4 regions of the Staphylococcus capitis subsp. capitis genome follow, and region 2 is predicted to be linked to each of the others. Evidence: riboswitches for the same ligand, from Rfam matches in the RefSeq annotation. Region 2 holds a riboswitch; each other region holds the start of a gene.
The links. A riboswitch is a leader RNA that binds a small molecule or an ion and turns the genes downstream of it on or off. The one in region 2 is predicted to bind thiamine pyrophosphate.

Region 1: another riboswitch for thiamine pyrophosphate. It lies ahead of tenA (thiaminase II); the one in region 2 lies ahead of V6C74_RS02045 (thiamine phosphate synthase).
Region 3: another riboswitch for thiamine pyrophosphate. It lies ahead of V6C74_RS11055 (3-oxoacyl-ACP reductase); the one in region 2 lies ahead of V6C74_RS02045 (thiamine phosphate synthase).
Region 4: another riboswitch for thiamine pyrophosphate. It lies ahead of V6C74_RS08475 (ECF transporter S component); the one in region 2 lies ahead of V6C74_RS02045 (thiamine phosphate synthase).

Annotation. Positions count from the first base shown of each region.
Region 1 covers NZ_CP145263.1:785,655-793,289, reverse strand. Annotated here, with positions in the region: gene cls (cardiolipin synthase) at 1-156, shown strand, start outside; gene V6C74_RS03965 (HD domain-containing protein) at 211-873, shown strand; gene yidC (membrane protein insertase YidC) at 932-1,804, opposite strand; gene thiE (thiamine phosphate synthase) at 1,893-2,531, opposite strand; gene thiM (hydroxyethylthiazole kinase) at 2,538-3,326, opposite strand; gene thiD (bifunctional hydroxymethylpyrimidine kinase/phosphomethylpyrimidine kinase) at 3,319-4,140, opposite strand; gene tenA (thiaminase II) at 4,127-4,822, opposite strand; TPP riboswitch at 4,900-4,998, opposite strand; gene V6C74_RS03935 (transglycosylase family protein) at 5,118-5,843, opposite strand; gene V6C74_RS03930 (single-stranded DNA-binding protein) at 6,238-6,633, opposite strand; gene V6C74_RS03925 (YwpF-like family protein) at 6,824-7,267, shown strand; gene fabZ (3-hydroxyacyl-ACP dehydratase FabZ) at 7,348-7,635, opposite strand, start outside.
Region 2 covers NZ_CP145263.1:415,547-423,181, forward strand. Annotated here, with positions in the region: gene V6C74_RS02025 (thiazole biosynthesis adenylyltransferase ThiF) at 117-1,115, opposite strand; gene V6C74_RS02030 (thiazole synthase) at 1,115-1,882, opposite strand; gene thiS (sulfur carrier protein ThiS) at 1,884-2,084, opposite strand; gene thiO (glycine oxidase ThiO) at 2,068-3,186, opposite strand; gene V6C74_RS02045 (thiamine phosphate synthase) at 3,179-3,769, opposite strand; TPP riboswitch at 3,848-3,957, opposite strand; partial or broken gene V6C74_RS02050 (MFS transporter) at 4,424-5,695, shown strand; gene V6C74_RS02055 (putative quinol monooxygenase) at 5,840-6,130, shown strand; gene V6C74_RS02060 (FUSC family protein) at 6,314-7,635, shown strand, end outside.
Region 3 covers NZ_CP145263.1:2,206,473-2,214,107, reverse strand. Annotated here, with positions in the region: gene V6C74_RS11065 (branched-chain amino acid aminotransferase) at 1-1,066, shown strand, start outside; gene V6C74_RS11060 (HAD family hydrolase) at 1,224-1,925, shown strand; gene V6C74_RS11055 (3-oxoacyl-ACP reductase) at 2,069-2,821, opposite strand; TPP riboswitch at 2,916-3,015, opposite strand; gene V6C74_RS11050 (deoxynucleoside kinase) at 3,093-3,758, opposite strand; gene V6C74_RS11045 (deoxynucleoside kinase) at 3,751-4,368, opposite strand; gene tadA (tRNA adenosine(34) deaminase TadA) at 4,435-4,941, shown strand; gene V6C74_RS11035 (Cof-type HAD-IIB family hydrolase) at 5,048-5,923, shown strand; gene V6C74_RS11030 (NADPH-dependent FMN reductase) at 5,940-6,506, shown strand; gene V6C74_RS11025 (glycosyltransferase) at 6,611-7,635, opposite strand, start outside.
Region 4 covers NZ_CP145263.1:1,703,631-1,711,265, forward strand. Annotated here, with positions in the region: gene V6C74_RS08455 (hypothetical protein) at 1-117, opposite strand, end outside; gene V6C74_RS08460 (class I SAM-dependent rRNA methyltransferase) at 177-1,349, opposite strand; gene V6C74_RS08465 (hypothetical protein) at 1,500-2,795, opposite strand; gene graF (glycopeptide resistance-associated protein GraF) at 2,951-3,085, shown strand; TPP riboswitch at 3,235-3,336, shown strand; gene V6C74_RS08475 (ECF transporter S component) at 3,425-4,000, shown strand; gene V6C74_RS08480 (ABC transporter ATP-binding protein) at 4,014-5,417, shown strand; gene V6C74_RS08485 (energy-coupling factor transporter transmembrane protein EcfT) at 5,410-6,216, shown strand; gene purD (phosphoribosylamine--glycine ligase) at 6,495-7,635, opposite strand, start outside.

The DNA.
Region 1 (7,635 bases), 370 kb from region 2:
TTTATTTATGATGAGAGTGTCGCACGCTCCCTTAAGCAAGCATTTATTAACGATATGAAAGTGTCATCTAGACTTACAGAAGAAAGATACGAGCAACGCAGTACTTGGATTAAATTTAAAGAAGGTATTTCTCAATTATTGTCACCAATTCTATAATAAATTGAAAGGTCTGGGTTGTTCCTAAACCTTTTATTTGTGAAGGAGACTATTATGGAAAATGAATTAAAAATTAAACACGCATGTAACTATATGAAAATGGTTCATAAAGATGATCACACTGGGCACGATATCGCGCATGTAGAACGGGTTCATACATTAGCAAAGTATATCGCTTTAAATGAGGGTTTAGTACATACAACGATTATAGAACTTGCCGCTTTATTACATGACACAGTGGATAGCAAAATAACGAATGAACAACAAGCATATGATAAACTTTCTACTTTTCTAGAAACGATTGACTTAACCCAAGATGATATTCAACATGTTTTGCATATTATACAAAATATGAGTTACCGTGGTGGTAAAAACAATCAAGCCACATTATCGATTGAAGGGCAAATCGTAAGAGATGCTGATCGTTTGGATGCGCTAGGCGCAATCGGAATTGCTCGAACTTTTCAATTCGCTGGATATTTCGGCGAACCAATGTGGACTGAATCTAACGTGCCATTCGAATCACTACATACTGATAATATTGAAGCATTTGATCCTTCAGCAATTAAGCACTTTTACGAAAAATTATTAAAACTTAAAAGTTTGATGCATACCTCAACTGGAAGAAAGCTTGCTGAAGAACGTCATCATTTTATGCTTCAATTCTTAAAACAATTTTTACACGAATGGAATTTCAATAACAACACAAATTTGTAAATTTGACACATGAAAAAGCCAGCAAATCATAATTTAATTTGCTGGCTTTTCTTATTACCTATTTCTTATTCTTTTTAGAAACAACTTGCGTATTTTTGCCTTTTTTATTAGAAGACGGATTATGTTCTTTTTCATATTGTTCGATGAAAGGTTGAACTTCTTTTTTAGCAAGTTTAGAGTAATACAAATTTGCAAAATGCGTTTGTATTACTAAGAATAAGGCACTGACTGACCAATATAAACCAAGTGCAGATGACGCTTGTAATGAAATCCAAATAATCATGATTGGTGAAACAATCATCATCATGTATCCCATTTGGCGTTGCTCTTGAGGCATCGTTTTACTTGAAACATATGCTTGAACAAAGTAAAGAACACCGGCAATAATCGTAATCCAAATATCTGGTTTAGTTAAATTAAACCATAAGAAATGTGGATGATCAGAAAGTCCATTAACAAGTTTATCTTTTAATACGAAATATAATCCCATGATAATTGGCATTTGAATAAGCATTGGTAAACAACCGAGCATGCTCTTCATCGGATTCATATCATATTTTTTATAAACTTCCATCAATTCTTGGTTTGCCGCCATTTTCTCTTCTTGAGTACGAGCACGTTTAACTTTTTCTTGAATACCATCAACTTCTGGCTTAGCTACTTTCATTTTTTCACGCATCATATGACTATTTTTATAGTTTGATAACATGAATGGTAACAAGATTAAACGTATAACAAGAACTAAGATAATAATCGCTAGTCCATAGTCGTTATTAAATACATCATTTCCTAACCATTGTAAGAGATGTTTCATTGGCTGAACGAATGTATTAAAGAAGAATCCGTCCTGCTTTTCAGGTTTAGAGTAGTCACACCCTGCTAGAAAAACCATTATCCCTAAAAACAAAGGTAGTAACGCTTTTTTCTTCATTTTTCCACCTCTATTGTAATATTCACATAGGATTCATTTTATCATACTCATACTATAGTAGAAAACAAAAAGTGGAAAAATATATTGATTAATTAAAGTATTTACGAAAATGCTTAACAGTCTTGTCAATATTCTTACTTCTAGTTATTGCAGAAATTACTGAAACGCCATCAGCACCGGCTTCAGCAATTGGTTCAATATTTGTTTCATTAATACCACCTATTGCTACAATAGGTAATTCTCCAACATAATCTCGCAATTTTGTAATCATATGAGGACCAACAGGAGCGTTAGCATCATCTTTTGACGTAGTGGTATACATAGGCCCTACACCTATGTAATCCACTTGAGATAAATCCGATTGTTGATACTCATCTAAATTACCCACACTCAAACCTATAATTTTATTTCTAAACTGCATAGCAAAATCTTTAACTTCTTTATCATCCTGACCAACATGAACACCATCAGCATCAATATATTTTGCTAACTCTATATCGTCATTGACAATGAATGGTACGTGATATCTCTCGCATTTTCGTTTTAAATTTATTGCTAACTGTTTCTTCTCTTCACCTATTAAAGATGATGGGCCCTTTTCACGAAATTGATACATAGTGATTCCGGCTTTCAAAGCCTCATCAAGTACTTGTTCAATGGTTCTATTTTCTGGTATGTCTTGAGTTCCACAAATAAAATATACTTGTAATTGCTCTGAGCTAAACATATAAGATTAAACCTCTACTTTATGTACATATTTTTCAAATGTTGTCTCATCAATTTGATACATTTGATCGAGCAATTCTGGTAAAAATGATCCAGGGCCATGGACATGGTTTTTATTTTCAGCTAATTCTGCAGCAATATTGTACACACTAACCGCTTCAATTAACTGTTCAATTTCTGGTCGAGTATTTCTAAATAAGAAGCTTGCCACTACTCCACCTAAAAGGCAACCTGCACCGGTAATTTTAGCTAGAAGAGGTGAGCCATTAGCAAGTTTAACAATTTGATTATTTTGTGCGACAACGTCTTCCTTACCTGTAATGACAATTGCTGTTTCGAGATTTTTATGGGCCTTTCTAGCAATTTCAACTGCATCAAGTGAACTATCACTATCTGTTCCTTTCATCGTAGTTTGAGAGTCAACAAGCGTAAGTAGTTCTGATGCGTTTCCCTTTATTACAGAAACTTCAATTTGTTCTAAAAATCTCTTACAAAATTGTTTTCTGTAAGAAGACGCGCCTACTGCCACGGGGTCGAAGACAATTGGCGTACCTTGTTCGTTAGCGATTCTCCCTATTTTCATGATATCTTCTTCATTATCATGAGTTAGTGTACCTATATTAATCACTAATGCACTTGCCACTTTGTAAAATTCTTCTGCTTCTTCAGGTGCTTCACTCATTGCTGGACTTGCTCCTAAACTAAGTAACCCGTTAGCTGTAAAATTTTTAACAACGTCATTGGTATAGCAAACAATAAGTGGATTTTCTGAACGTAATCTTTCTAAATTATTCATCATCTAAACCTACCTTCTTTAAATATGCAAAGTGATTCACTGGACCTCTTCCTTTACCAATTTCAGGCGTATGTTCAATACTCATTGAAATAAACGACTTAGCTTTTTCTACTGCTTGATATATAGAACGACCTTTAGCTAGTTCTGCAGTGATTACTGCTGAAAATGTACAACCAGTTCCGTGTGTATGTTTAGTATCGAAGCGTTTATTTTCAAAAGTATAAAAATCGTCCTTCGTAAATAAGAAATCTTTAGCGTTATTTAAATCAGCAGAATGACCACCTTTAATAACAACGCCTTTACTACCAATCTCATTGATAAAAATATCTCCTGCTTTGCGGATATTGTCTTCACTATCTATTTTTAAACCAGTAATTTCCTCTGCTTCAGGAATATTTGGTGTTACAACATCAGCTAAAGGTAATAAGGTAGTTTGTAAGTGAGATTTAGTATCATCGTCCATGAGTGAATCTCCACTCTTCGCCAACATAACAGGATCAATAACATAAGGAATATCTGAATACTTTTTCAAATAACTTTGTATCAGTTCCATTGTTTCTTTAGTTGCAATCATTCCTGTTTTTATAGCATGTGGTAATTCATCATCAAAAACACTATCAAGTTGCTCTTGTACCCAACTTGTTTCCAAATTATGAATGCTCTGAACACCTAGAGTATTTTGAGCGACAATGCTAGTGATTGCTGCCATACCGTATACGCCACATGAATGGAAAGATTTTAAATCAGCCATTACCCCTGCGCCACCAGTGGGATCTGTTCCAGCTATCGTTAATGCTATTTTAGGCTTGTTCATGGTTTTCTCCTCCAAAATCCCATTTTTCATCGATATAAGCCATATTAAAGAAATGGCGCTCATGTACTGTACTTTGCAAGAAGTTTTCTTTGATTTCTTGCTTTTCTTTATCAGTACATTCTTCCGTTAAACGATCCATCAATTGATCGAAAACATCAACAAGTGGATCCATTTCAGTACTATAAAAATCAAACCACTTTGCGGTAATTGAATCTTTATTTAATTTAGGATCTTTAATCGCACGCTTAGCTATAACTGCATATACGTAAGGACAAGGTGCCATTGCAGCTATAGTGTATGCTGCATTTTCATGAGCATAAGCATTATAATACATATGCTTAATATAGTGATCTCCACTTGGTGGCCAAACTTTTTCTTTAACAATTTCTTCATAAGATTCATTGATATAATCAGCCAGTACTTCATGTGCCTCTACTTCACCATCTAACATGAATTCAATCTGTTCGACTAAGAATTTTACATCTTGCATAGTGTGAACCTTTGGAATAAGTAAGGCATATAAGTTTGTAAATTCTTTTAAATATGATGCATCCGCTCTTAAATATTGACGTACTGCTTGTTTAGGTAAAGTCCCAGCTAATAATTCTTGAATAAAGTTATCATTGTAAATTCTTTCAATAATTGGTTGAGCTTCTTCCCTTAATTCTTGTGAAAATTTCATTAAATAAGCCTCCTTGGATAATAAAAAAACTACTTTCCAACAATGAAAAGTAGCTAAATCTGGGCATAGCGATGCTTATTTGATAAAGACTACTTTCCTACGTTGGTACTAACCAAATCAGGTTATAAGGGTCTGAATCATATCATCTCAGCCTTGTGGCTCCCCTAGTAGTTAATATTTATTTAATTCAATAATTACATTATCAAACGACTCTCACTAAATCAATTAAATGTGCTTCTAAATAAAAAAACCATCTTCTCATATTGAGAAGATGGTTAATAATCATATATTTAAATTATGCAGTTACCCATTGGCTAGCGCCTGCAGTGTTGTATAATTTAACTGCTGCAGCGTCTTGTACGCTTTCTGGAGCGTTAGCTGGAGATTGACCTTTATATTGTTCTGGAGCTACTGAATCCCAAGTTGATTGTAAGAATTGGAATTTACCAGCTGCGCCAGTTGAAGGGTTGATAGCGTGGATGTCGCCACCTGATTCACGTTGAGCAATTTGTTTTAAGTGTGAATTTAAGTTTACTGATGAACCACTTGAAGCTTGGTTTGATGAAGCTTGACTACTTGCAGTGTTGTTAGTTGGTGCACTGTAAGAAGTAGTTGCTTTAGCTTGTGGTTGTTGAGTTTGCTCAGTTTGTGGAGCAGAAGTTTGTTCTGGTTGAGCTTGTTGAGCTTGGCTAGTTTGTTGTTGTGAACTTACTTGGTCAGCTGAAGTTTGGTTGCTTACATCTTGTTGTGGAGTAGCTTGACCATTTTGTGCATAGTTCCAGCTCCAGTGAGTACCATTTGATTCAAAGTGATAATTGAAACCATTGTAATCAAAGTTTACGTTATAAGCACCTTTTTGGATAGGGCTTTCGTTTAATGATTGGTCATTTGATTGAGCTTTTTGAGCTAATTCTGCTTTATCAACGTTTGTTGCTTCACTTGCGTGTGCGTCGTGTCCAGCATTACCTGCTACAACGCCTAATCCTACTGCTAATGATGATGCAATAATTGTCTTTTTCATTATTAAAAATCCTCCTAAAAGTGATTTGTTTTCTTAACTAATTTACAAGTACTACTCTAACATCTGTATAAACAGTGTAGGTTACAGTGAAATAAAAAAAACAAGCTCTTTTTTACACTCGAATTACAATGAATATTAATTATAATTGGAATTAAATTTCTACTCAAAACTGTCATGACAGTTTTGAGATTGTATCGATTCTTAAACAAGTTTGTAATATAATTGAAATCTGTCAGATAATTATAAGTTGATTGAATGATTGATGACTTAAATATTAAAAGCGACCTTACTTTAATATTGGCCGATCAAAGTAGGTCGCTTGAGTATAATTGAAAGAAAAGGATAATTTAATTTTTATTAAAAATAGGATGGAGTTTAGGGAGAGAATTAATTTTTAAATATTAATAATTTCAATGTCGTCTGAATGATAAGTGTCTTCATCGTATTGATTTTGAGAGAGGATTTCATTATGTTTAGTTTTTGGAGACATAAATTTAATTGTTTCTACATATAGTTCGGTTACAAAATGCTTTTGTCCTTCTTTTTCATATTTTCTTGAACGCATTTGTCCTGTTATACCTACTAATGTACCTTGACTAGTATATTTTTCGATATTGGTTGCTGTTTTGCCGAAAGCTTTACACAATAAATAATCACTTGATATTTCATTATTTTCATCTTTGTAATTTCTTTCAGTTGCTACACAAAATGTTGCGACCTTACTATCCTCCTTCTCATAAATTTGAGCATCTTTAGTCAACCTTCCTACTATTACTATTTTGTTTAACATGTGTCACCTCCTTCTTGTAATACATAATAATTGACGGGTTATAATTTGGTCAAAATTACAAATACCCTTAAAATGATAGCTATTTGTAGTATGTTTTTGATATATTTAAAGAAAATAATCATTAATTAAGTTCATAACTGCTTATAATTTAATTTATTGTATATTTAAAAAACAATTGGGATGTGAAATAATGAAAACATTTAAGGCTGTTCGGTTTCAAATTGTAAATGAGAATGGTGGCGTTTCAGAATATGAAATCGAAGATGGCGTTATTATAAATAAAGAAGGTAGTGGAACAGGCTGGTTACTTGAGATTATTATTTCAAATGAGCACTATGAAACATTTAAAACATATATGGATGATAAACAATTATTAGATATTAGAGTAGTCATCACTAGACCTGCAAATGATCCAGCTTTATTTGATGCTACGGTTAAAAATGTCGCTAATTTTAAAAAATCAATGTCTGTTGTTTTGGAATGTCATATTTATACTTTAAGACAAGTCTATGCCGAAAGCTTACTAGAGGAATTGGTAGATGATGGTTTAACTGGTGAAGAGCTTAAGAAGACCTTTAATCGAATGATGCAATCTAAACCTAAACTAAAAGAAGAAAAATTTGAAAGAAATTAAATAAATAAAAAAAGGAGTGTAAAAGGAACTAATTCATCTCAATTAGTTCTTGATACACTCCTTTTATAATAAGGAATAGTTTAAGCATCTTGAATAGCAAATGTTAGTTCACAGCTACAAGCAAGTTGACCATCGACTGTAGCTTTCGCACTACCTTTACCGATTGGACCTTTAATTTTAGTAATTTCTACTTCTAACATTAACGTATCACCAGGTGTCACTTGTTTTTTGAAACGACATTTATCAATACCAGCGAATAAAGCTATTTTACCTTTATTCTCTTCATTGTTTAACATCGCTACGGCTCCAGTTTGAGCTAGTGCTTCAGTTATTAATACACCTGGCATTACTGCGTATTCAGGAAAATG
Region 2 (7,635 bases):
AATAACTCGTTTCTCCTTTAAATTAAGCAATGTTAATACATTGTATGTTAATTATAATAGATAATAACAATAATTGCTTAAAATTGATAATAAAGGCAAACCTAATTTGTACGAAATTATCGAATAGATTTGATTAAAGTATGATATAAACCACTAGCTTCTTCATCACTATGAACCCCGTAAGCATTCATACGTCCATCTTTAAATAGAGTAAATTCATAATTTTCATATTTGATAAGTTTAGCGAATGAAGTAGCTTTTACAATATTTCCAGGGAAATGATTTGAGTAATCAAATGCATGTTTAGGCATTCTAAATAGGTACGTATGACCACACATTTGCTCAATAGTATTTTCTTGTTTTGTTTCTAATAAGTCATATTGATGGTTTTCACACACTGGGCATTCATCATTCTTCAATATATCTACGTTCATCGCTTTATAACTAAGATCAAACGCATCGATGGTAATCATTTGCTTTGAAAATCCTTTTCCACTTAAGTAGCGAATCACTTCAGCCACTTCATAACTTGCTACAATTGAGACAATAGGTGGGAGAACACCATTAATAGCACAACTTTCTCCAGTCTCAGGTATGGTTTGCATGAGACATTTTAAACAAGGACCTTGGTAATCAATGCCGTAAACAGTTCCTTTACTACCTACAGCTGCTCCATAGACCCACGGTATTTCATACTTATGACACACTTCATTTATGAGAAATCTCACTTTAAAATTATCCATTCCATCAATAATAATGTCTGGATTAATCTCACTTACGATATCCTCAATATTTGAAGAAGTGACTTCAACATCATAAGCAGTAAGAGTGACTTCTGAGTTGGTTTGACTCACCTTATTTTTTACAGCTTCAACTTTAGAAACAAGATGATAGGCATCTTCTTCGTCATAAAGCGTTTGACGATGTAAATTTGATGTTTCAACGATGTCCATGTCTATAACTGTAAGATGATTAGCACCCATGCGAGCAAGCTGGTCTATGATATGGCTCCCTAGAGCTCCAGCACCAAAGACAAGTATTTGTGATGTAGAGAGTTGATGTTGTCCGTCTTCGCCAAAAGGGTGAAATCTCGTTTGTCTATCGTAGCGTGACATTATAGAAAACCTAAACCTTCAGTAGGGCTTGATGCTTGTGCAGTATATTTTACTGGTATACGTCCAGCTTCGTATGAAAGTCTACCCGCATTAATTCCAAGCTTCATTGCTTCAGCCATTTTAACAGGATCTTTAGCTGCAGAAATCGCTGTGTTGAGTAATATACCGTCAGCGCCTAGCTCCATTGCATGACATGCATCTTTCGGTGAACCGATACCTGCATCAACAATAACCGGTACATTTGCATTTTCAATAATATAACTTAAATTAAGTGGATTATTAATACCACGACCAGTTCCAATAGGGGATGCAAGTGGCATGACTGCATGTACACCTAGTTCTTCCAAACGTTTCGCCAAGACGAGGTCATTTGAGATATATGGACATACGATATATCCTTTTTCTAAAAGTACCTTACAACCTTCATATGTTTCAAATGGATCAGGAAGTAACGTTTCGTCATCGCCAATAACTTCAACCTTAATCATGTCACATACACCTGCATGGTTAGCAATTTCAGCAATTCTAATTGCTTCTTCAGCTGTTTTAGCACCTGCTGTATTCGGAAAAGTAATAAAGTCTTCTAAGTTAACGTTAGCTAAAGGATTAGGTAAATCACGATCATATAAATTCATACGACGAACAGCAAAGGTTAAAACATTGGTTTCTGAAGCTGCAATCGCTTGTGATTGAATATCTTCATTGTCAAATTTACCAGTACCTAATAATAAACGAGATTGTAATTCTAAATTTCCAATTTTAAACATTTTATCCGCCTCCAACAATTTCTAATAATTCTAATCGATCATCTTCTCTAACAGTATGTTCATGATACTTATCTTGTTTAATTAATTCTTTATTGAATTCAACGATGACGCGCTTAGGATCTAATTCTAGCGCTGTTAAAACATCATAAATTGATTGTTCTTGGTCAAAGTTGAATGAGTCTCCATTAATAATACACTTCATAATTGTTCCTCCTTTTCACACTAAAGCTTGAATAACGGGGTGGTTTAATGCCAGAAATTAACCAATTTGCTATATCGCGTCCAATTACGGGAGATAATAAAATCCCATTACGGTAGTGCCCTGTAACAACGAACAAGCCATCATCAATTTGATCCATCATTGGCATTTCATTATTCGTGTAAGGACGAACACCTGACCATTCTTTTAGAACACGACTATTCTTAAGTTCTGGAACACGAGCGCTTGCATGATCTAAAAGCCAATTTAAACCGCCTTTTGATGTGCCTACAGAGTAATTGTTAAATTCACTTGTTGCTCCTATTAAGAAACGATTGGGTTGTTTTGGAACGATATAACATCCATTAGTCATAAATAATGTCTCTTTAAGTTCTAGTTCATCATGTTCCAGTAATAGAACTTCGCCTTTAACTCCAATGACTTCTCTAGGAAGAGAGTAGTTTTTTAATAATTGAGAGGACCAAGCACCACTTGCAATGATCACTTTATGTGCTTCAATAGGTGACATTTGGTCAGTACACACAGCGTAGTAGCCATTTCTTCTATCAATCGATTGAACCTCTTGGTGATAATATCGTGTGATGTGATGTTGTTGTAACGATTTAAACAAAGCTTTCGTGTATTTATTAGCATTGATTTGACCATCATTTGGTATATGAATTGCGCCATAAGCTGGTTCAACATTCCCATTGGTAAGCTGTATAAGTTCATCATTGGATAGTAGTTTGACACTAGAATCCATTTGTCTAAGGAACTCATATTGACGTGTGAGTGATTCGAGGTCATCTTCTTGGTTAGCAATCTTAATAAGTCCTGAATCTTTGAACTGTATGTCGATTCCAGTCTCATTTAATAAAGATTCGCTTAATTTAGGAAACATCCCACGCGATTCAATGGCTAATTTATATAAATCGTTATCTTCAATAAACTCATTTTGTGCTCCTAACATGCCTCCAGCTTTATATGAAGCATGTTTACCTGGAACATCTCGGTCGATGATCGCGATGTCATAATTTGTTGCGCTTAATTGTCTAGCAATTGACATACCTATGACACCAGAGCCAATAATAAGTACATCATGCATGTTGCAACCACTTCCTTCTTAATTCCTTAATTTCTTTTAAAGACGCATTCATGAAAAATGAAATAGCACAAATACCATCAAATCCATATTCCAGCTTTGAAATCGTTTGTTCAGAAATTCCTCCGATAGCATAAATAGGTATAGGTAGAGTTAATGCTTCTACAATTTCATCATGTGAACGTGGCGCGTCATGCGGATGTGAGGGAGTAGGGAAAATATGACCGTAAAAAACATAATCAATTCCTTCATCTATACATGTATAAATAGTATCTATGCTATGTGTGGACATACCCACTTGGATTTCTGGATGTGATTTTTTATATGCAAAAGCTGTTTTAACATTTTCTTTAAAATGAATACGACTAAGGTTTAATTCTTCTAATAATGCCGTGTCACTATGAATAATCATTTTATCCTTAGGAAAACCTTGGTTAATGAGTTGAATCAAAATCTTCTTTAATTCATTTTTTGGCATAGACGTCCGAATTAATAGGGCATCAATACCTTCCTCGATATTTAAGAAGTGTTCTAAGTCTTGTGTTGTAAGTGTCTTATCGTAAGTTATTGCGATAAATATGTGCATCACCTCAAATTTATAAATAAAAAAACGCTACCTCCCTGAATGGGAAATAGCGCTTAAATCATCTATATAAGTCCTAAAACTCTCTTGTCGCCACTTCCCTACGCCAGTATGAACTGGATCAGGTTCTAGGAATTATAAAGTCACTTCTTTACTCTCAGCCCTAAACAAAGGCACTTCCAGTGGATTGATATGAAATTGTATCAAAAAATTTCAAACTTTTTCTTTGAATTCAGTTTACTATTTTTAGGAATATTCTTCAAACTTCTTTAGCTTTTATTAATCATATTCAATTTATGCATAAAATTACATATATGCTTCATATAATGAATAAAAAATAATTACTTTAATGTTTTAAGCTACTCAATTTTATAAAAAATATGGTTTTAGACACCATTATATAAGTGAATCTAAATCACATGCTTAAAACTGGAGATTCCAGTAAAATATACGAAAAATATACATTTTTTAAAGAAATTTCGTCTAAACTATTGTAACCGTTTTCACAACGTGCTATATTATATAAAAATTGTAGCGCTACAACTTTAAAAAGTTGTTCTAAAAAGGGTAGTTTTAACAGTCATCGCAGGGAATTTCTGAAACTTAACGACATCTTATATAGAAACAACATAATTTAAATGGAAGTAGGAAACAAATATGAATGAAAAACGCAGTAATGTACGCTGGTATTTTGCAATTGGGTTCTTCCTCATCGGTGTAATTGCATATATGGATAGGTCTAATATTTCATATATTGCAGCTCCAATGATGAAAGATTTAGGTATGACAAAAACACAATTTGGTTTATTAGCCTCATTTTTCTCACTAGGTTATGCATTTATGCAAGTGCCTTCTGGAATGTTATCTGAGAAATTTGGTCCTCGTAAAATGATTACTATAGCTCTCGTATGGTGGAGTGCATTCACAATTTTGACAGGTATGATTAAACATCACGGTTTATTATATTTTGTAAGATTTTTATTCGGAGTGGGTGAAGCCCCAATGTACCCATCGAATGCTGTATTTAACTCATTTTGGTTTGCTAAAAACGAAAAAGGAAGAGCTTCGAGTGCTCTTCTAGCTGGGTCTTATTTTGGACCAGTACTAGCACCGATTATCACAATTGCAATTGTTAATGCCTTTAACTGGCAAGCAGCATTTTATATCTTTGGTGCAGTTGGTACTGTTATGGCTATCTTATGGGCAATCATTGCTAAAGATTTACCTGAGCATCACAAAATGGTAAGTGAAGCGTAGAAGAAATATATCACTGAGCATCGTGATATTGTTGCAACTGAAAAGTCTTTACCACCTTGGAAACGTTTCTTAAGTCACTTTAGTTTCTATGCAATTGCACTACAATATTTTGTAGTACAATTCGTTATCGCATTATTCTTAATTTGGTTACCAACATATTTGGCTGAGCAATATCATGTGGATTTCAAAGATATGGCAATCAGTTCATTGCCATGGTTGTTTATGTTCTTCCTTATACTCTCAGCTGGGGCAATCTCAGACAAAATTTTAAATTCTGGGCAGTCACGATTTGTAGCGCGTGGTGCGATTGCTATCGCTGGATTTGTAGTGTTCTCTGTATCAATCTTTTTAGCAGTTCATACTGATAACTTATACATGACAATTGTTTGGTTATCCTTATGTTTAGGTGGCGTAGGTATTTCAATGGGTATGAGCTGGGCAGCAGCGACTGACCTTGGTCGTAACTTCTCAGGCACAGTGTCTGGTTGGATGAACTTATGGGGGAACATCGGCGCACTAATTAGCCCATTACTTGCCGGTATAGTAGTCGATCAACTAGGTTGGTCAATGACATTACAATTATTAATTGTTCCTGCAGTTATAGCTGCTATTCTATGGTTCTTCGTTAAACCAGATCAACCACTTGTTGTAGATGAAGAACAATCAAATTAATATTTTTATCTCGAACATACTAAGATTCCCAAACCACTCATCTTAGTATGTTTTTTATTTTCTTCTGAATTTACAAGAGTTTAAAGCATGATGTTTCAGGTTATCTATGTATTAAACTGTTAAGAAGTTGAGGAGATGATTCATATGATTATCATTAATGCTAAGATTAAAGTTGATGAAAATAAACGCGAAGATTACTTACAATTAATGGCTGACTTAGTGGAACATTCTAGACAAGAAAAAGGAAATTTATTCTATCATCACTATGAAGATGTAAGCGAAGCGAATACATTTGTGGTCGTTGAAAATTATAAAGATGAAAATGCTGTTGAAGAACACAATCAATCTGAACACTTCCAAACATTTAGCCAAAATATTAGTAAGTTTATTACTGAGGAACCTAAGATAGATGAAAGTCGAACAGTAGAAAAATAATTCAATTCGCACGTTCAACATAAATGAATAATCAGTGTTATAATTGGTAAGTAAATGCAACACTTATGAACATCATAGATTATAAAAAATGAACGAGACAATGTTATTCAACTCATAAAATTAAATTGTCTCGTTCTTTCTTATGTTCTTATTTGGGGATGTAAATTAGAAAGGAAGATTAAAGTGAATCACGTACTTAATTCACTGACCCGTGTTGATAAATCTAAAATTGATTATTATAAAGGGCTAAGACAAGGATTATTACTTATTATACCTGCTTTAATAGGCTATTTTTTTGGATTTTTCAATTTTGGCTTATTAATATCAACAGGTACACTTGCACATGTCTATGTGTTTAAAGGCTCAACGCAATCTATGTTAAGAACAGTTATTATCTGCTCACTGTCGTTCTCACTTTGTATGATGTTAGGTACGTTAACGATTATACAGCCGATAGTATTTGGTCTTATCTTACTTGTTGTAGTTGCGGTACCGTATTATATTTTTAATGCACTCAAAGTAGCTGGACCGTCTTCTACCTTCTTCTTAGTAACATATTGTTTGCCTATTAATTTACCTCATGCGCCAGAAGAAGCATTACTACGTGGGTTAGGCATTCTTATTGGTGGTATATTAGCGACAATAACTGTAATGTTAACCATCTTATTTACCAAAGTTAAAGCAGAAGATAGAGCGATTAACGCGGATTTTGCTACAATTCATAACTTGTTACATCATTATAATGACCCTGAAGCGTTTAAAACATACGCGAGAAATGCTGTAACTGAATTTAGAACATCGGAAAAGCTCCTTATCACTTCTACATCAGGTGGTAATGGAAAGTTAAGTTCACGTTTCCAAAAGTTAATACTCCTACATACTGCAGCACAAGGTATCTATTCAGAGTTACTCGAATTAAATGAGAAAAATGTTCGTCCTATTCCACAAGATCTTATTGAAATGATGGATCATATTTATAATGGAATACAACAACCTCGAACTTCAAGACCATGGACAAAGCCTGTGGACGTACCTTCAGAATTTGAAAATTTATTGAATCATATATTGAAAATCGATGAAATGGTACATGCGAACGACAATCAAATTGAACATGAAGCTGATATTCGCAAACCACTCTATAGTAAACGTATTTATCAAAACTTAACTTTTGATTCAATCGTCTTTAGAAATGCACTACAATATACAGTTATTATGGCTATAGCAATTTTTATTGCGTTAGGATTTAATATTCAAAAGGCTTATTGGGTACCACTTTCAGCACATACTGTACTTCTTTCAAATATGACGACAATCCGTTCACTTGACCGTGCATTAGCAAGAGGAATAGGTACAATTATTGGCGCCCTTATTTTGTCAGGAATATTAGCCTTAAACATTAATCCGTTAATTGCAATATTAATCATGGGTGTTTCAGCAGTGATAACTGAAGCATTTGTTGCGGCAAATTATGCATTTGCTGTTATTTTCATTACTACGCAAGTAAT
Region 3 (7,635 bases), 650 kb from region 2:
GGTAAAATTTGAACAACGAGATACATTGAAAGAAAAACCAGACACATCGAAATTAGGATTCGGTCAATATTTTTCAGACTATATGCTAAGTTTGGATTATGATGCAGATAAAGGTTGGCATGATATGAAGATTGTACCTTATGCACCATTTGAAATTTCACCAGCAGCACAAGGTTTACATTATGGTCAAGCGGTATTTGAAGGGCTTAAAGCATATAAACACAACGGTGAAGTGGTATTATTCCGACCAGACCAAAACTTTAAACGTATTAATAATTCTTTAGCGCGTTTAGAAATGCCAGAAGTTGACGAAGAAGCATTATTAGAGGGATTAAAACAACTTATTGATGTTGAACGTGACTGGGTACCAGAGGGTGAAGGGCAATCATTATATATTCGTCCATTCGTATTTGCTACGGAAGGTATTCTAGGTGTACGTGCATCTCAACAATATAAGTTATTAATCATTTTATCGCCTTCAGGTGCGTATTATGGTGGAGACACGTTAAAAACTACTAAAATTTATGTTGAAGACGAATATGTTCGTGCCGTACGTGGAGGAGTAGGATTTGCGAAAGTTGCCGGTAACTATGCTGCTAGTCTACTTGCACAAACTAATGCTAATAAATTAGGTTATGACCAAGTATTATGGCTAGATGGTGTGGAACAAAAATATGTCGAAGAAGTTGGAAGTATGAATATCTTCTTCGTTGAAAATGGAAAAATAGTCACACCTGCATTAAATGGAAGTATCTTACCAGGTATTACTAGAAAATCAATTATTCAATTAGCTGAAGACTTAGGTTACGAAGTTGAAGAAAGAAAAGTTTCAATTGACGAATTATTCGACGCTTACGACAAAGATGAACTTACAGAAGTATTTGGTGCAGGTACTGCAGCGGTTATTTCTCCAGTAGGTACGTTACGCTATGAAGACAGAGAAATTGTTATTAATAATAATGAGCCAGGTGAAATCACTCAAAAATTATATGACACATATACTGGTATTCAAAGCGGTAAATTAGAAGATAAATATGGTTGGAGAGTTGAAGTCCCTAACTATTAATGTGTTATACACTGAAAGAGCTTTCTCATTCGAGAAAGCTCTTTTTTGTGAAATAAAGAAACCATAATCCACTTTTCTATAATTATTGAAGTCTCTATATTACAATAATATGTAAATGAATGTACTACAAAAAATCATTTTCAGGAGAGAAGTAAAAATGGAATGGATATTATTTGATAAAGATGGCACGCTAATAGAATTTGATAAGAGTTGGGAAAAAATCGGTGTGCGCCTTGTTGATAAACTATTAGAGACATTTCCTGTACACGACAAAGAAGTAGCACACCGTCAACTTGGAATTGTTGACGATAAAATTGTTCCTGATTCAATTATGGGTTCAGGATCATTAGGAGATATGATTAAATCTTTTAATAAAGTTACTGGAGAAGATACATCTGATTGGGCAAGAAATACTAGCCAAGAACTTGTTGATACTCGTGTTCCTGAAAATAATTGGATTGAAGGTGTACAAGAGACTATTCAGGAACTTAGAAACGAAGGTTATAAAATTGGTATTGTCACTAGTGATACCAAAAAAGGCGTAGATCAATTTCTAGAAGAAACGCAATCTAAAGAATTATTTGATTTAATTATTTCTACAGAAACTCATGCTGAAGAAAAACCCAATCCAAAAGTGTTGAATCCTTTATTTGATGCTTATGATGTTTCACCAGATCAAGTTGCTATCATTGGTGATACTACAAATGATATGAAAACTGCGGTAAACGCTAAATTAGGTTTAAGTATAGGAGTACTAACTGGTATCGCAAAAAGAGAGGAACTTCATGAAGCGGATGCGGATGTCATTATTGACAGTGCTAAAGATGTAAAACAAATTTTAGATCAATATAAAAAATAGCAAAATTAATTAAAAAGCATGGATATTTGAGTGAGTTCAAGTAACCATGCTTTTATTATATTTGTCTTTAAAAAAAGAGGTTTCACTCTACATTTAAATTTAGATGTAAGTTTTAATCGATATTTTCTATTAAACATCATACATTAATTCATTGTTAACCCACCATCAACAGTTAAATTCTGGCCAGTGATACCACTTGCTTCATCAGAAGCTAGATAAGCAACCATATTTGCTACATCTTGTGGCGTAGTCACTTTTTTGAGCGGTGTCGTTTGAGCGATTAAGTCGAATACCTCAGGCGTCGTTACTGCACTAGCATCAGTAGTTTTTAATAATCCCCCAGAAACCACATTGGCTGTTACACCATATTGACCTAGCTCTGCAGCGATATTACGAGTAAAACCTATTAAGCCAGCTTTAGCAGTCGTGTATTCATGATAGGGGACGACTGGATTTTGATATAGATTTGTTCCAATATTAATAATTCTGTCTGCCTGTTTTTCAATAAATTGAGGTATGACACTTTGTGTAACATTAAATGCAGCTTTTAAAGTGCCATCAAGTTGTTGTTGATAATCTTCACAAGTTAAATCTTTGAAGTTCTTTTGTTGGTTTGGATCAAACTTAAAATTAACTAGTGCATTATTAATAACAATGTCTATATTACCAAAATGTTCCTTTGCAACTTTGACCATTTGGTTAACTTCGGCACGTTCTGTCACATCAGCTTGAATTGCAATTGCTTTTTCATTACTAATATTCTCAATCAATTTTTCAGCTTTTTCTCTGCTATGTTTATAATTCACAACAACGTTATAACCTTTATTAATTAATGTTTGAGCAATTACCGCTCCTAAACCACGGCTACTTCCAGTAATAATTGCAGTTTTTGCCATTTTTAATCCTCCTAAAATTTTTTAAAAAAAGAAGCGCAACTTCCGTAAAAAAGTTGTGCTTCTTAGTCATCACATATTATGACAAATTAATATTAAGAGCGTCATCACACTTTCCTACGCTAGTTTAAACTAGATTCAGGTTCAAAGGGTTTGGATAGATTCCATCTCAGTTAAAAACACCCCTAGTGTAATTCATTAACTTGTAGTATTAACCTATATATAATTAGATCGGTTGTCAAAAAATAGAATATAAGCAAAGTTTCAATTCACTTTAAGGTCTTGTATCAACTTGGCGATGAGTCTGGATGATATGAGCTATTTTATCGATAATTGGGTCTAGTGAATCCAGATTTTCGTGAATATCATACTCATTAATATTGACGCGCACCACTGGACAAGCATCAAAATTATTAATCCAATCATCGTAACGTTTGAATAATTTTTTCCAATATTCAGGGTCTGTATTAATTTCCATATCACGACCACGTTGCTTAATACGATCAATCACTTCATCATAATCACATTCTAAATAAATTAACACATCTGGTTTAGGAAAATAAGGTGTCATTACCATAGCGTTAAATAATTCTGAATACGTGTGAAAATCTTCCGGGCTCATTGTACCTTGTTCTTCATGCATTTTCGCAAAAATATCAACATCTTCATAAATAGAACGGTCCTGTACGAAGCCACCACCATATTCAAACATACGCTTTTGTTCTTTAAAGCGTTCCGCTAAAAAGTAAATTTGTAGATGAAAACTCCAACGCTCAAAATCATGATAGAATTTATCTAAATAAGGATTATGATCAACATTTTCAAAAGAAGTTTTAAAATTTAATTTATCAGCAAGCGCCTGTGTTAATGTTGACTTTCCGACGCCCACAGTACCTGCAATAGTGATAATCGCATTTTGAGGAATACCAAAATTATTCATCTATATTATCTCCAATCATTGGTTTTATTAATTCTAAAATTTCTTTATAGTCGTCACTATTGTTAACAAAATCTTTCTCAGTTGTGTCAATACGTATGACATTCGCGCCCTCATTTTTCAAGGATTCATAATAAGCTTTATAATCTTGTTTCAGCTTTAATAAATAATCATCCTCAATAGTATGTTCAAAATTACGATTACGTTTAGCTATTCTAGCTTTGAGAACATCTAAATCTGCATCTAAAAAGATAATCATATTAGGCATTTCAAGATCTTCAGTCAAAATATCATAAATGCGACTGAATTTATCGAACTCTTTCGAATCTAATGTGTTATTTGCAAATATTTTATTTTTATGTATGTGGTAATCACTTACAACGCCTTGTTCTAACGCCTCGATATCTTGAATTTGTTTATATCTGTTACATAAAAAGAACATTTCTGTTTGAAAGCTCCACTTTTCTATGTCGTCATAAAAGTCTGATAGAAAAGGATTTTCGTCAACAATTTCTTTCTCTTCGTAATAACCAAGCGTTTGACTTAGCATTCGTGCAAGTGAAGATTTACCAACACCTATAGGTCCTTCAATTGCAATAAATGGTTTATTCATATTCACTTCTCCAAATGTTAAAATAGACAATGAGTATTGTACCATAAGTGAGGTATTGCAACACATATGAGAACTGATAAAGATTACATGCGTTTAGCAATCAAAGAAGCTCAGAAAGCACAAGCTCTAGGGGAGGTGCCCATTGGAGCTGTCATTGTTAAAAATGATCAAGTCATTGCACACGCTCATAATTTAAGAGAATCCTTACAACTACCTACTGCACACGCTGAACACATTGCGATTGAACGTGCATCTAAGGTAGTGGGTAGTTGGCGTTTAGAAGAATGTACTCTTTATGTCACCCTTGAACCCTGCGTGATGTGTGCAGGAGCCATCGTGATGAGTCGAATACCACGAGTGGTTTATGGTGCTGTTGATCCTAAGGGAGGATGTACCGGCAGTTTGATGAACTTGTTAGAGAAGCCTCAATTCAACCACAGAGCTATTGTTGAGTCGGGTATTTTGGAAAATGAATGCAGCACACTTTTACGTGATTTCTTCAAAAATATTCGCCAACAAAAGAAGGCACTCAAACAAGCAAAGATACAAAATGACACAAATTTGTTAGAATAATTGTGTATGAAAAGAGTGACAATACATGCTAACCTTTTCAAAAATTAAATTTAAAAACCTAAATTAAAAATAAATACCTACAAACGGGAAGAAACGAGGTCAACGAATGATAGAGCTAATTGCAACAGATATGGATGGAACGCTCCTTAATGCTGCACACGAAATTTCTCAAGAGAACCAAGAAGCGATTAAATTTGCACAAGAACATGGTATCACTGTTGTTATCGCGACAGGGCGTGCATTTTACGAAGCGAATACACCAGTTGCTGAAACAGATTTAAAAGTACCATATATCTGCTTGAACGGAGCCGAAGTTCGCGATGAAACGTTCAATATTATGAGTACATCTCATCTTAATCATTCTTTAGTGAGTAAGATAACGTCTACATTGAAAGAAAAAGACATATATTATCAAGTTTACACAAATAGAGGGATTTATACGGAAAATCCTCAAAGAGACTTAGAAATTTATATTGATATCGCTGAACGTGCTGGTCAAAAAGCAGATGTTGAGAAAATCGAGAACAGTATTCAAAAACGTATAGATAATGGAACTTTAAAAATTGTTGATAATTATGACAAAATTGAAGATATTCCTGGTGAATTAATCATGAAAATTTTAGCGTTCGATTCTGATTTAGAAAAAATTGATCTTGTAGGTCAAGAATTAGCTCAATCACCAAACCTTGCAGTTTCTTCATCTTCAAGAGGTAATTTAGAAATTACACATTCAGATGCGCAAAAAGGCATAGCTTTATCTACTATTGCGAAACAACTCGGCATTGATTTAAAAGATGTCATGGCACTAGGGGATAACTTAAATGATGTCTCAATGCTTGAAAGAGTCGGTTATTCGGTCGCAATGGATAATGCTGCACCAGAAGTTAAGACAGTCGCTAAGTATGTGACTGATTCAAATGAAAACAGCGGAGTCGGTAAAGCAATTAAGAAATTTTTAAAAGAAGAGAATCAATTAACATAATTAAGAGGTGTAAAAGATGAAAGGATTAATAATTGTAGGCAGTGCTAGAGTAGGTTCTCATACTAATGCTTTAGCTAAATACCTTATAGGTCAATTAGATGAACATGATGTTGATGTAGATATATTTGATTTAGCTGAGAAACCAATTCATCAATTAGACTTTTCTGGTACAACACAAGCTGCTGAAGATATTAAAAATAATGTTAAAGAGCTTCAGGATAAAGCAATGGAAGCGGATTTCTTTATTCTTGGAACGCCTAATTATCATGGCTCATTTTCTGGCATACTTAAGAACGCTCTAGATCATTTAAATATGGATTATTTCAAAATGAAACCGGTGGGTCTCATTGGAAATAGTGGAGGTATTGTAAGTTCAGAACCATTATCACATTTAAGAGTGATTATACGCAGTTTATTAGGTATTGCAGTTCCTACACAAATTGCTACACATGATTCAGATTACGCAAAATTAGACGATGGCACATTATACTTAGAGGATAGTGAATTCCAATTACGTGCAAAATTATTCGTAGATCAAATCGTTTCATTTGTAAATAACAGTCCTTATGAACATTTAAAATAAAACGTACAGTTATACAATATAATTTTAAATAAAAGTAGCAGTAAGAAGGTTCTTAATTAAAACCGGCTTACTGCTATTATTTTTATGGGCTGATATTCTAAAATCTATGTATTGATATCATTTATTAATTGTTGCCATCTATTTATAATGGCATCCTTACTAAAATTTTTGGATGATTCAATACTATTTTGAGCATATTTTTGTTGTAATTCCGGTTCTTCCAGTAGAGCCTTCACAGTTTCATATAGTTGATCTTCATTGTTAAACTCTACTAGTGAGCCATTATAATCAGGAATAATTAATTCACCTGGTCCATATTTAATATTATAGCTAATAGAAGGAACACCATGCGATTGAGCTTCTAATAGTGCTAATGAGAATCCTTCCATATTACTTGTAATTAAATTAACATATGCTGTTTTAAATTCTTCTGTTAAGTCATTAAGAAATCCTCTTAAAAATACATGATTTTCTACATGATAATCATTAATTAATGTTTTAAGTTTACTTTCTTTAGGCCCAAAACCATATAAATGTAATTCAATTTTGGGGAATAACCCTTTTAATTTACTAACCAGCTTAATTTGTTGTTCTAATTGCTTTTCAGGGGAGTATCTTGCTACAGAAATTAATTTTTGAGATGTATATCCTATATTATGTTGTGATGTACTTTCAGAGAAACCTACAGGTATCGCATAAACTGGAATACAGTCCTTAATTCTATGACGTACATCTTCGGCTTGTTGCTCCGTTGAAACTACTATGGCTTTGTAGCGTTCTAAATGATCGAAGACGCCTTTATAGACATTTTTAATCCTTGAATGCATCAAATCATTAATATCTTTGACATGAGTACTATGCAAAACGGCTACAACCGGTATTGTATGAATTGTAGAATTAAAAACATGCGATGAAATTAAATTTCTGTCACTAAAGAAAAGATCACCACTGCAATAAATTTGTTCTATGAAAAATGCACTTAACTCAGTATCATTATTGAAGAAATACGTTCTCCCCTGATGATGTAATAGTATTTTCTTAGCTATATTAGGTTCATTTGAATCAATATCATAATATTTCTCTAATTTAACTTCTCTTTGAGGAGAATAGTAAAACTCCGATTGAATTT
Region 4 (7,635 bases), 1.2 Mb from region 2:
CTCAAGTTCTTCTCTAGTCTTAGGTAAGTTATTTTTTTCTTTAATTTCTTCTATATTTAAAAGTTCATTGCCTACTTTGTTTGTAATATCATTTGTGAATTTACTTCTAATACCCAAATTCAAACATCCTTTCTTTGTTTTGTTTCAATAAAATCTTATACCCATTATTCTAAAATTTAATGCTTAATATCTATAAACACGGCTTTTAAATATTTTGAAGGTTTATAATGAGGATGTGTCTTGAAATCTTTAGGAAGGCCCATTACTTCTCTTATTTCAAACTCAACACCCTCTTCATCTAATGTCTTTTTAATCACATTTTTGAACGCCTTTAAAGAAAATGCACTTGAATTTGTACATAATAGTAATGACCCCTCTGGAGCTAATACACTCAAAGCTCCTTTAATAAGGGCACCATAGTCTTTCTGAACAGAGAATGTCTTTTTCTTATTACGAGCAAAACTTGGCGGATCAATAACTATTGTGTCATACTGAAGACCATGACGTGCCGCGTAGTTATAATAATCAAATGTATCCATTACATAAATATACTGAGATTTTGGATCAATAGCATTTAATCCAAAGTTTTCTTCCGTTAAGCCTCTTGAACGATTTGCTAAGTCAACACTTGTAGTTGAACGTGCATTTTGCGCTGCTATAACTGAAAATGCCCCAGTATAACTAAATTGATTTAATACATCTTTATCTTCGGAAAATTGATCCCTTAATTTCTTACGTACTTCCTTCTGATCTAAAAAGATACCTGTCATCAAACCATCTTCTAAATCTACATTATAAAATGTGAAATTTTCCTCAATAGTAATTGGAAACTCAGGTGCTTCACCTTCAACAAATCCCCCTGTATACTCTGTATCTTTAAATCGCATTTTTTCATATAAAGATGTAAAACCAAACACCATTTTAATTGCTTCCAAAATAAGGTATCTAAATTTATAAATTCCTTTTGAATACCATTGAATTAATAAATGGCTATCATAATTATCGATTGTTAAACCACCAACGCCGTCACCCTCAGCGTTAAAAAGTCTAAAAGCATTTGTACCATCAATATTAAAATAGTATTCTCTTTCATCTAATGCTTTTTCAAATAATTTTACGAAAAATTGAGTATTAATGTCTTCATTCTCATCGTAGCTTAATACCCAACCCAATCCTTTATGTTGACGGCCAACATAACCAGTAGCAATGTATTGCTGTTGATCAGTCACAATCTTAACTAAATCCCCTTCTTTTAAGTGATCATGTTGGTAAATATCTTCCTCATCTATTAAAGGATATTGATTAAGATATTTCGTTTCTTTACCTTTGTTCAACGTTGCTATTTTCATTTTCACCTTTACCTCACTTTCTATTCTCTTTTTCTAAAAATAAACCGTATGCACAATTTCAAAAATTATTTTAACAAATATCAGTCTGTAATTATATTTAAAAAAGCCACTGCTATTGAATAAACAATAACAATGACTTTTATTAATGAATTATGGTTTCTCTCCTAACTGTAATGAATAAGCAACAATCATTGCAATTAACATTAGCAGTAAAATTGGTGTGATGAAAATTGATAACAATAGACCGTGAATCATAATATTGATAAATTCAGTTAAGAATTTAAAGAATAAAATACTACCCATAAAGAGCTGTAGATAATAAAATTTATCTCTTAAGTAATAAGTTAAAGTCGTAGCAATAAAGATAATAATGATGAATAGTAATAAGATGAGTGTTACCCACTCTACGACATATTGTGTTTGTGAAAGTTCCCATTCTCCTGATAAGAACAAGGCGTTACGGTTATTAAATTCTAAGAATGTAAAGAATAATATAACAGCGCCACAGAACAACTCAACATACATTGGTTTAATCCATTTTGGCTTTCTCATCCAATTTGGAATATCATCTTCTTGTATATCTACAATATTTTTAACTTTCTCTTTAAATTTATCTCTTTTAGCTCTTATTTTATCTAAATCTACACTTCTTCTAGTCTTACGTGCATATTCTGTTGTCTTATCTTGTAGTTGTTTTAAGTGAACTTTAGTTTGATTAGATACGTTCCCTTTATTTGTTCTAGAAAGTTCAGGTTCTTCCTCACCTAACTCTTCTTTAGTTAATGGTAATGAGCGTCTTAAGAATAAGAAATTCCATATAGACATTTGGCCTAATAACCACATTATAATGAAGAATGTGTTCACACTTAAAATATCTATTGATTCAATTTCATTCGCATCTATACGACCGTATAAAAAAATTTGTGTAATTAAATAACTAATACCATATGTCACAATAATCCACATGTAGTGACTTTTACGGTTATTTTTATTTAATTCATCTTTATAAACAATGTAACCAATGTGAACGATGAACGGTATAATGAACACAATTGCGAAGAAACCATAAACTTGAGTCATTAATATTAATGTAATGATAAAATACATAATACCAATAACTAAGAAGAAAATGGATATGTCATAGTCATATTTTATAGTTCTAAATAAAGTATGACCTAAAAGCATAACTAAGATACCAAATAAAATAATGATAATGGCACTTATAATTGGGAAACTACCTATAAACCTACTCATCACTTTTATAATTTCAGCGAAGAATGCATTAAGAAATTCCCATACATTATGTACATGAGTATTAACTTTTTTGTCACCATTGAATTGTTTTATTAATGGTAAGTTAATTAGAATGATGAGACCTGTGAAAAGTGAAACGATACCGATAATGTAGCTAAATATGATCTCGGTGTGTTTCCTAAGAAAAGACATACTGTTCACCTCAAACGTTATTATATATGAAGATATTATAATTGTCTTTAAATTAACCATGAAATACGTCTAGAGACCTATTAGGGTTTATCTATAGAATAACGGGGTAAACTTAATGTGTAAACTATTATTCCTATATAAGGGGTGGAAATACTATGGGAAAAGAAGAATTTGAAAAGAAATCAGCTGAAAAAGCGAAAGAAACAGAAGAAAAACTAAAAGAGCAAAATGAAGAAAAGACTGATGATATTGAACAAACTAAAAAAGATGTACAAGATACATTAGACTAATTTTTATATATCGTAATCATGAAGCGCTCTCAAAGTTTTTGCTTTGAGAGTTTTTTTAATTAAAAACTTTACTAACTTATTTATCCATGTCTTTAAACAGCCTTGACAATACAACAGAAAAATCATACATTTAAGTTAAATTAAAAATATCGACGCACTAGGGGTGTATATTTACTGAGATGAGGAATCCCTCAAACCCTTTGAACCTGATCTAGCTAGATACTAGCGTAGGAAAGTGTAGTTAACTATAGAATCTAGATGAACTTACTTCATTAAGATATATCTTCTGACGCACAACTTTCCTAGGGAGGGTTGTGCGTTTTTTTAGGAGGAGACACAATGTCTAAAGGTTTAAAACTATCAGAAATACTTGTAACTGTATTAATTTCTGTAGTCTTTGCAATCATCTATAACTTATGGTGGTTCTTCTACAATATTACGCAAGTTGCAGGTATCCACTTAGAGCAACTTACATATGGCGTATGGTTCATGGCAGCAGTTGTTTGCTACTTAATTATTCCAAAACCAGGTATCGCAATCTTAGCTGAACTCGCTGCTGGAGCTGGAGAAACCATTGTAATGGGTAAATTTGATATACCTACAATTATCTATGCTTTATTACAAGGTGTAGCTTGTGAAATTATTTTTGCAATTTTTAAATATCAATCTCGTTCTGCAGCAGTAGCAATGCTTGCTGGTCTCGTAACTGCTCTCGCTACTTTTCCTGTAGATTATTTTTACGGTTATTTAAATGAAGTTGCTGGATGGAACTTATTTTTATACATTTTATTCCGCGCAATTAGCGGAATTGTTATCACAGGGTTAGTGTCATATTGGCTTGTTAAAGCACTCGACAAAACGGGAGTTACTAAACTCTTCAGACCTGCTTCTAAACATGATTATGACAACCTATAAGGGGATTTTTTAATTGTTAAAAGTAAAAAATTTACGCTTGAAATACCCAAACGGGGATAGAAAAATATTTGATAACTTAAATATTGAGATTAATGATAAAGAAAAAGTGCTTTTACTCGGTCCATCAGGATCGGGTAAAAGCACATTACTTAATGTACTAAGTGGTATTGTTCCTAATTTAATCGAACTACCAATGAAATATGATGAATTACATATCGATCGTCAAAGTGGTGTTATTTTCCAAGACCCTGATACGCAATTCTGTATGCCTAAGGTATACGAAGAGTTAGCTTTTGTGCTAGAAAATCGTAAAATCCCTCGTAGTGAAATGGATAATGAGATAAAAAAAGCGCTTGAATCAGTGAATTTAAAAGTTTCTGATCAAACTTATGTCAATCATCTAAGCGGAGGCATGAAGCAAAAATTAGCTATAGTAGAAACCATTTTACAAAGAGCGAAGACCTTATTCTTAGATGAACCAACTGCAATGTTAGATGTGCAGGCAACTGAGGATTTATGGAAGAAATTAATAGAATTGTGGGACGATCAAACAGTATTAATAGTTGAACATAAGGTTGAACACATCTGGCAACATGTCGATCGTGTACTATTAATGAATTATGAAGGAGAGATCATAGCTGATGGTACTCCTCAACACATCCTTAATGATTATGAACATTTACTAACTGAGTATGGCGTATGGCATCCCAAAGCCTGGAATAATGCGCCACGTCCTATTAATCTAGGTGATCAACCTTCTCATACCTTATTTAAATTTGAACAAGGTCAAATTGTGCGTGGTAAACAAACACTCTTTTCTATAGATGAACTTGAATTACATAAGGGAGAATGGCTAACTATAACAGGGAAAAATGGTGCTGGAAAAACATCTTTACTCGAATCGATACTTCAATTAATAAAATATAAAGGCCGAATGACCTATAAAAACGAAGAATTGAAAAAGATAAAACAAGCAGCGAAACATATGTATCTCGTGTATCAAAATCCAGAATTACAATTTATTACGAATTCTGTCTATGATGAAATTTACATTCATTACAATCATTTAGACCCTGAAAATGCTGAACAAGAAACCACTCAATTGCTTAAATTGCTACACCTAGATCAAGTGAAAAACCATCATCCCTTTGAAATATCAACGGGACAAAAACGGCGATTAAGCGTAGCGACTGCTCTTAGTTCAAAAGCACAAATTGTGTTATTAGATGAACCTACATTCGGTTTGGATAGTCATAATACATTCCAGCTTATTAAACTCTTCCAAGAACGTGTTAAGCAAGGACAAACAATTGTTATGGTTACACATGATTCTGAAATTATTCGTCGCTATCCAACACGTCGTTTACATGTTGAAGATGGCATACTTAAAGAGATTGAAGGTGAACACGTTGTTTGAAAGATGGAAGAAACGTCACACCTTTGTTGATGATGTAAATATTATTACGAAATTGATACTAGGGATAGCACTGTTTTTCTTTATAATTTTTATTCATAATTTCGATTTTATGATTTATATCGTGTTACTCATGTTCATTTTCTTACTATTATTTAATGGCACAGAATTTAAAATTACAGGTCTATTCATACTCGTTACCACCCTATTCGCACTACTATCATCACTATTTATGATTCTTTATGGAGATGGCGAGCATATGTTAGTGAAATTTGGAATTGTTCAAATCAGTGAAGAAAGTATTGTTCGCGGCTTACATCTTTCTTTAAGAACTATAACAGTATCAATGTTTGGTATTCTGATTGCATTAACATCTCAAATAGTTATGATTTTTTATAGTTTAATGCAACATCTGAAAATCAAACCTAAAATCGCTTATGCCTTTATGGCAGCGATTCGAATGGTACCTTTAATTATTAGTTCATTAATACAATTGAGACGCTCATTAAAAATGAGATACCAAATGATTGATGCCTCTAATTACAAAGGGCTCAAAAGATTAAATCATTTAGTTATTCCATTATTAAGTCAAAACATAAGACGTGCTCATCAACTCTCAGTTGCGATGGAATCTAAAGGATTTAAAGATGGTCCTAGAACATACTATTACAAGACACCTTTCTCTTATAAAGATTTAGTATTTATTGTATGTGTATTAATGATTATTGGGTTGTCTTTCATACTATCAAGTTATATACCATTAACTGGCATTCACGATGTACGTTTTGGTAAATTAGGATAAAATCTTGCTAGGTTCTTTAGATTGTATCTGTATAAACTATATACACTAAAAAGAGGCTGAGACATAATTCATTGTCTCAGCCTCACTTAACATATTGGCAGTAGATGTCTGAATTGAAAGTGCGCTTGTATCAAGCTTCTTTCAATCCTAGTCATTCTTGCCGCGGGGCCCCAACATAGAGAATTTCTTTAGCAAGAAATTCTACAAACAATGCAAGTTGGGGTGGGACAACGAAAATAATTTTGACAAATTATATTTCTGTCCCACTCTCTTTTTTACTATTTTATTGCTTTATTACCTATATCCTTACGATAGAAAAGATTATCACTTTCAATTTTATCTACATTGTTATAAGCAGCAACTTGTGCATCCTTAACCGTAGCTCCTTCGCCGATGGCTAAAATCACACGCCCACCAGCATTAACAAAATGGTCTCCATCTTTCTTTAAACCACTAACGAAATAATGAGAATCTAAGTCGAAACCACTAACTTTATACCCTTTGTCATAAGCTCCTGGATATCCTTTGGACGCTAACATTACTCCTACAACTGCTTCTTCTTTCCATTTAAAATCAATTGGTTCACGTTCTTCTAAATCAATGATGTGCTGCATTAAATCACTATCTAAACGTGTGAGTATTACCTGCGCTTCTGGATCCCCAAATCTCGCATTAAACTCTATCACCTTAGGGCCCTCTTTAGTTAGAATAGCTCCAATATAAAGTAAGCCAAAGAAATGATGCCCCTCTTTACTCATCGCTTGAGCAATAGGCTGGGCAATGCGCTCATTTGTTTGACGAAGTACATTTTCACTAATATGTGGAACGGGACAATATGCACCCATACCACCAGTATTAGGCCCTTCATCATTGTCATATGCACGTTTATGATCTTGAGCGATACAATCAAAAGGAACTGCATAATCACCATTAACGAATGTCATAAGAGAAAACTCTTCACCCTCTAGAAAGCTTTCAAAAACAACTCGTCCCTGCTCTTCAGGATATACAGCTTTTACACCTTCGATTGCCTCATCACGTGTTTTGGCAATGATTACACCTTTTCCAGCTGCTAAACCATCTTTCTTAATAACTACTGGCAACTCACACGTTTCAACATATTTTAGAGCATCTGATTGATTTGAAACTTCCCTATAATCTGCGGTGGGGATGTCATACTTTTCCATTAGTTGTTTCGCAAATAGCTTAGAGCCTTCAATTTGAGCAACATCTTGTCCGGGGCCAAATACTTTTACCCCTTGTTGTCTAAGCAAATCTCCTAGACCGTCAATTAATGGTTGTTCTGGACCAATGATCACCCAATCAATGTTTTTATTTTTAGCGAAATTGATTATCTCTTGATGATTTGACTCGGCTATTTCATTATGAATTTCAGCCACTTTAACCATTGCTTCATTG